DNA from 3 places in the Peribacillus sp. NPDC094092 genome. Region 1 is predicted to be linked to each of the others. Evidence: riboswitches for the same ligand, from Rfam matches in the RefSeq annotation. Region 1 holds a riboswitch; each other region holds the start of a gene.
The links. Region 1 has a riboswitch for glycine ahead of gcvT (glycine cleavage system aminomethyltransferase GcvT). Riboswitches for the same ligand answer to the same signal wherever they lie in the genome.

Region 1 (2,276 bases):
TTTCCATTCATCTTTTCCACCACTTGCTTGGCTGCTTCCAATTGATGGGGAAGCGGGGTTAACTGCGGAAGGTGCTTGGGAGCCTGTAAACCTTCAAAATCAGGTATGATAAGATTTTCCTCCATTTGAACCGCCAACTTATAAAGCTCCCAATTTCCCCATGGACCGTCATTTTCCATTTTTTGCAGAAACTCGTCATTCCATTCAGAATTGAAGGATATATTGATTTTCATAGAAATAACTCCCTCTTAAATCATAATTTCCTTAATAAAAGGTCAAAAACCGAACATTTCGTATGTGAAGTGAGAAAAATATTTCTCTTCAAAAGATATTGCAGAGATAAGTTTCTTAGGGTAGGATATAAGTATATTTAGAAAATTCCAATTTCCAAACGCTACAAAGAATCTTTGAACATCGATTTTGCAGTTCGCGTTTTCTTAGTATGGGCTATAGGCTCCTAATTTATCCAAGATTACTGAAGGAGATCATTCAAACGGTTTCTAAGAAGTTTTAGGAGAATTGGCAGAGAATGCATTCAAGAAGCTCAAAGGTTTTACCGATGTTCGGGGCTATTACGCTTCCTTTCATTGGTAGACCATTCATATGCGGGTGAAGATAAGGGGAGAGACTACGGATGTAGCGCCGAAGGAGCAAACTTAGCAGTGAATCTCTCAGGCAAAAGAACTCTTATTGGACGCAACTCTGGAGAGCGCCGCCCGTTTTGGGACGGCCACCAAAGGGGAAAACCTATTACATAGGTAAACTTTCAGGTTTCAGGACAGAGAAAAAGCTCAAACGGGCTTTCTCTGTCCTTTTTTGTGCTTTTTTCACATCATGAATCAGGGTATGCCTGATGCGTAATGACAAGAAGCTTTTGATAATGAAGCCAATCAATTTTAAAAAAATCTGAAGGGGGTCATTTTTTGACCGATTTAAAAAGAACACCACTATTTGAGGTTTATCGTGAATACGGAGGTAAAACGATTGATTTTGGCGGCTGGGAACTACCTGTCCAATTTTCGGGTATAAAGGATGAACATGAAGCCGTACGTACAAAAGCGGGGTTATTCGATGTTTCCCATATGGGGGAAGTCGATGTTAAGGGTCCAGGGAGCGTTTCCTTTTTACAGAAGATGCTGACTAATGATCTTTCAAAGCTGCAACAGGGCGGCGCCCAATATACAGCCATGTGTTATGAAAACGGAGGCACGGTTGATGATCTTATCGTGTATAAAAGGGCTGAGGATGACTATTTGCTCGTGGTCAATGCAGCAAATACAGAAAAAGATTTCAATTGGCTGCAAGCTAATTTAACGGAAGATGTCCAAATTACGAATGTATCGAATAACTACACACAGCTGGCACTACAAGGACCGTCTGCAGAAAAGATCTTACAAAAACTATCGGGAAATACTGACTTAAGTGAAATTGGATTTTTCAAGTTCAAGGAAAATGTTCTGATTAACGGTATCTCCACGTTGGTATCCCGTACTGGATACACTGGTGAAGATGGTTTTGAAATATATAGCGACAGTGAAAATGGTCCTGCCCTTTGGAAGGCGATTATGGAAGCAGGAAAGGAAGAGGGGGTTCAGCCGATTGGTTTAGGTGCTCGTGATACCCTGCGTTTTGAAGCGAAACTGCCGCTGTATGGGCAGGAGCTTTCAGCAGATATCACCCCGATGGAAGCCGGTATTGGTTTTGCAGTAAAAGTGGATAAGGAAGTGGATTTTTTCGGGAAAGCCGTACTTGCTGAGCAAAAGGCGAAAGGAGCTCCCCGTAAGCTTGTGGGAATTGAAATGATTGACCGTGGCATTCCGCGTCATGGGTATAAGGTCTACAGCGGGGATAAAGTCATTGGGGAGGTCACGACCGGTACCCAATCACCGACGTTGAAGAAAAACGTGGGATTGGCACTTATCGATAAGGAATATTCGGTGCTGGATGCGGAAGTCGAAGTGGAAATCCGTTCCAAACGCTTGAAAGCCGTTATCATACAAACACCTTTTTATAAAAAACCACGTAAATAGAGGGGAATGGTCACTAGATGAAACATCGTTATTTACCCATGACAGAGCAAGATAAACAAGAAATGCTGGAAGCGATAGGGGTATCCACTGCACAAGAACTTTTCAATGATATCCCTGAAAGCGTTCGTTTTCAAGGAGAATACGATATCAAGCCTGCTAAATCGGAACCTGCATTAATGAAAGAATTATCAAGGCTTGCCGCCAAGAATGCGGACCTTAAAAACTATGCTTCCTTCCTCGGTGCGG
Region 2 (2,276 bases), on a different contig from region 1:
ATAGTATCACCAAGAGTATGAACCAGATCGGGGTCAAAAGCAGTGATAGTCGTGTAGCTTCGGCGAATAGCATGACTATAAGGATGAATAGGAATAATCCTAAAATGGCGTAATTGATAAAAGGTGTAAAAGGAGCCTTGAAAGTCGATTCGTCCCTTAGGTCAGGCCTAGTTTTCAAATATTTGATATGGGAAATCAAGATAATGCTCCATACCCAAATGAAACAGATGGCACTGATGGTCGTCACGACGGTAAATGCCTGTTCCGGTATCAGCTTGCTCAATAATGCCCCTATCGATACAACGATTGTGGATGTTAATAAGGCATTGCTTGGAACAGCCTGCTTGTTTAATTTTTCCAGTTTAGCAGGAGCTTCGCCATTCCTGCTTAACGTATAGAGTATTCGGCTTGTTGAAAATAAACCGCTGTTGCATGCAGAAGCAGCGGATGTCAAAACGACGAAGTTGATGATTCCTGCAGCGACAGGAATGCCGATTAACGCAAAGACCTCTACAAATGGGCTGCTCGTGGCATCAAGTTGTGTCCATGGGTTGACACAGAGAATGACGAATAGGGCACCAACATAGAAAAGTAAAATCCGGACAGGGATTTTATTGATGGCAGATGGAATGTTCTTTCTCGGGTTCGCCGTTTCCGCTGCGGAAACCCCGACCAATTCGACGCCGACAAATGAGAAGACGACCAACTGTAAAGATAATAGGAATCCGGACATGCCATTGGGGAACATGCCCCCATGATTCCATAGGTTCGTAACGGAAACCGTACCAGTATTGGTATTGAAGCCGATTATCAAAAGAATGATTCCTACGATGATCAAGACAATGATCGTGATTACTTTAATGATGGCAAACCAGAATTCCAATTCGCCAAATAACTTAACGGTCAATAGGTTCAATCCTAATAGGATGACTAGGCATACTAGAGCCGGAATCCATTGAGGAATATCGAACCAATATTGCATATAGACACCGACAGCTATGATATCGGCCATTGCTGTCATGATCCAACAGAACCAATATGTCCAACCTGTCACGAATCCAGCCCATGGACCGACATATTCGGTTGCAAATTCAGTGAACGATGCATAACCTGCATTGGATAATAGCAATTCGCCCAGCGCCCTCATCACAAAAAACAGGGCAATCCCTATTATCAGATAGGAGAAGATAATGGAAGGTCCAGCCAATTGAATGGCTTTTCCGGATCCTAAAAACAAACCGGTGCCAATGGTTCCTCCTATTGCAATCAGTTGTACATGTCGATTTTTTAAATCTCTTTTTAATTCCTGTTTAGCCAATTCTTACGCCCCCGTCTTTTATAGTCTTGTTAGTGAATGATTTCAACCGGCATGGTCTTGGAGTTAGGGACGTGATTTTTTGCCCTGCTTGCCTATTCCATTGGTTTTCAAGAGTGTAGTTTTAAAGTCCAATCATAAAATGGACAATAAAAAAAGAGATTGGATACTACCAATCTCTTAAAAGGTTCAGAATAACAATTCTATCATTCGTTACTCTTCTGTCCTTTTGCCTGAGATTGTGAATCCTTCGGCGCTGCATCTTGTACAGTCTCTCCAGAAGCTGCTCCTGCTATAGTGTCATCCATAGCATTCATCGCTTGCTTGTATGCGGTTGTAAGGAATGTCTGTCAGTGATAATCTCCCACTGTTGGATCATTCATTATGCTTATAAAATAATATTGGAATTCTATCATCTATTTTTTCGTAGGTCAACAATTTTTTTTGAAATAAAACAGGCATTATCCGCCGTTTAATTGTGGTCTGTATTTAACGTAAGGTTTAAGAAGAAGTTCTCTTTTTGAACGATCACTATTATAAAATACTGAATATCATTTTTTTAAAATGATATTCTTAGATTAGAAAAATCGACAAGATATTATTGGTAACTGTTTTTTTCAAAAATACAATTGTATTTTTACAGAATATTTACTATTATAAGATAAGAAAACATAATTAAAGTGTTATGTAATATTAATTACGATATAGCATTCCTAATGAAAAGAGAGTGTTCGTGGCAAGGATGGAAAAGCATTACCGATATTGCATCTGGGGGAGTTAATCATGTCGAACAAGGAATTAAAGAGAGGGCTGGAATCAAGACATATTCAAATGATAGCTTTGGGCGGAACCATAGGGGTCGGGTTATTCATGGGTTCTGCAAGCACTATCAAATGGACCGGGCCCTCTGTTATGCTTGCTTATGCAATCGCAGGTATTTTTATATTTTTCATCATGCGTT
Region 3 (2,276 bases), 430 kb from region 1:
AGAAATTCATTTTCCCAGTCATCCGCTCGACCTCCTTTCCAATGGAATCGGAAGAAGGAAATCCATTTTTATTCGATGAGCATACGGCTGAAACCCGGATTTTTTATGCCCTTGATTTAGGTAAAACCTACCGTCTTATAGACGAAAAGATGATTCAACGGGAAAATTGGCAGGGTGACAAGATCCGTGAAATTGCCCTTTTTAATGCCCGTTCCCTCTCCACTGAAATGAAGTCGGATATCGTTGCGGGTAATGCATTTTATTTTTTGAACACGAATGATGGATATGATGCCAGCAGGATCCTGAATGAATCATGGCTACGGGAAATCAAGGCTAAGATCGAGGGAACCATGGCTGTGGCCATTCCCCATCAGGATGTCATCATCATTGCCGATGTGAAGAATGATACGGGCTATGATATACTTGCGCAAATGGCGATGAGCTTCTTTGCCAGCGGTCATGTTCCGATAACGGCTCTATCATTTCTTTACGAAGAAAATGAGTTGGAGCCCATCTTCATTATGGGTAAAAACAAAAAGCGCGAACAATAATATATGGAATCACAAAAGGACCGTGTCAGCATCTGATACCGGTCCTTTTAAAGTTTAATAGAGTTTATGATTCTTGGAGTTGATATTTATTTTTTTATCGGCGATAATGTAATTGTAATATTTTGAAAATATGGAATAAAACAATAGAACAAGCGGATGAACGTTGTGGGAGAGTGCAAAGCATTGAGCCACCGAAGGAGCAAGTTCCAAAAATATCCCTTGGAGCAAATCTCTCAGGTAAATGGAACCGCAGCTGGACGCAACTCTGGAGAGCGCGCAGGAAGTGGGCCGCCAACGGGGAAATCTCCATGATCAAAATGGAGTTGAATTCTCAGGTGAAAGGACAGAGAAGGGAGCGGTAAGTTTGCGCAACCCTGCTCTGTCCTTTTTCATTTGGCTTTTTGCATACAGAAGGTTTGCAGCGTACATGGAACTAACTAATATGCCAATCAACTTGAAATAATGGGGGAGAATAATCGTGAATGTGAAAAGCAAATTAATGAACATGCTGGAAGCCCGTAAAGGGGAAATGGTTCAAATCCGCCGCCATTTACACGAGAATCCGGAGCTATCCTTCAAAGAAGAGAAAACGGCAAAATATATCCTTGATTTTTATAAGGGGAAAGATGTATCGATTCAAACGAATGTAGGAAATGGATTAGGGATCATCGTGACGATCGAAGGCGGAAAACCAGGGAAAACGATAGGTCTCCGTGCCGATTTCGATGCACTGCCGATTACAGAAGAAACGGAGGTTCCGTTCCGTTCAAAAAATGAAGGTGTCATGCATGCCTGCGGACACGATGGGCATACCGCTTATTTATTGGTACTGGCAGACTGCATCATTGAGCTGAAAGATTCCCTGCCAGGTACGATCAAAATAATTCATCAACATTCAGAAGAAACACCCCCTGGCGGAGCAAAAAGCATCATGGAATCAGGGGTTTTGGATGAACTGGACGCTGTCTTCGGAATCCATTTATTCCCTTCACATCCAGCAGGGGTCGTCGGGTATCGCGGCGGCTACTCGATGGCTGGGCGGACCTATTTCAAATTAGCTATAAAGGGTGTGGGCGGCCATGGTTCCTCCCCGCATATGGCTAATGATACCATTGTGGCAGGCGCCCATTTCGTGACAGCCGTACAAACCGTAATCAGCCGTCGCTTGAACCCTTTTGATATGGGTGTAGTCACAATCGGCTCCTTCGATGGAAAGGGAAGCTTTAATGTCATTAAAGATCGTATAGAAATTGAAGGGGATGTCCGTTATATGACGGCAGAGACCCAACAGCTGATCGATAAGGAAATCCACCGGATCGTTAAAGGGATAGAAATGGAATTTGATGTTCAGTGCGAGCTTTCATATGTGCCCGATTATCCTCCGTTATATAATGACCCTGAACTGACTGGATTCGTGAAAAACAGCCTCGAAAGCATGGATGACAAAGATATTAAGGATGTTGTGGAATTTCCGGTTTTCTCAGGTTCGGAAGATTTTTCGTATTATGCAGAAAAGATTCCTGGCTGCTTCTTTTACATTGGCTGTAAACCGAAAGGGGTGGAGAAGGCCTATTTCAATCACCATCCTAAATTCGACATTGATGAAGAGGCCCTATTAATCGCTTCCAAATCAGTGGCGCAGGTTGTATGCAGTTTTTATGAATGGAAATAGTCCCTTTGGTCTTTGTTTGCAAAAAAAACGCAGAAACCCACAAAACACCGTTC

Region 2: it holds a riboswitch for glycine, as region 1 does, so the genes downstream of both, ACQKNS_RS21345 (amino acid permease) here and gcvT (glycine cleavage system aminomethyltransferase GcvT) in region 1, are expected to answer to the same signal.
Region 3: it holds a riboswitch for glycine, as region 1 does, so the genes downstream of both, ACQKNS_RS11930 (amidohydrolase) here and gcvT (glycine cleavage system aminomethyltransferase GcvT) in region 1, are expected to answer to the same signal.

The regions. Positions count from the first base shown of each region.
Region 1 covers NZ_JBNNUC010000002.1:1,033,648-1,035,923, forward strand. Annotated here, with positions in the region: gene ACQKNS_RS14030 (DEAD/DEAH box helicase) at 1-233, opposite strand, end outside; glycine riboswitch at 610-697, shown strand; glycine riboswitch at 701-784, shown strand; gene gcvT (glycine cleavage system aminomethyltransferase GcvT) at 924-2,030, shown strand; gene gcvPA (aminomethyl-transferring glycine dehydrogenase subunit GcvPA) at 2,048-2,276, shown strand, end outside.
Region 2 covers NZ_JBNNUC010000005.1:142,598-144,873, reverse strand. Annotated here, with positions in the region: gene ACQKNS_RS21345 (amino acid permease) at 1-1,318, opposite strand, end outside; glycine riboswitch at 1,527-1,605, opposite strand; gene ACQKNS_RS21340 (amino acid permease) at 2,099-2,276, shown strand, end outside.
Region 3 covers NZ_JBNNUC010000002.1:600,696-602,971, forward strand. Annotated here, with positions in the region: gene ACQKNS_RS11925 (DUF1444 domain-containing protein) at 1-551, shown strand, start outside; glycine riboswitch at 708-811, shown strand; gene ACQKNS_RS11930 (amidohydrolase) at 1,036-2,223, shown strand.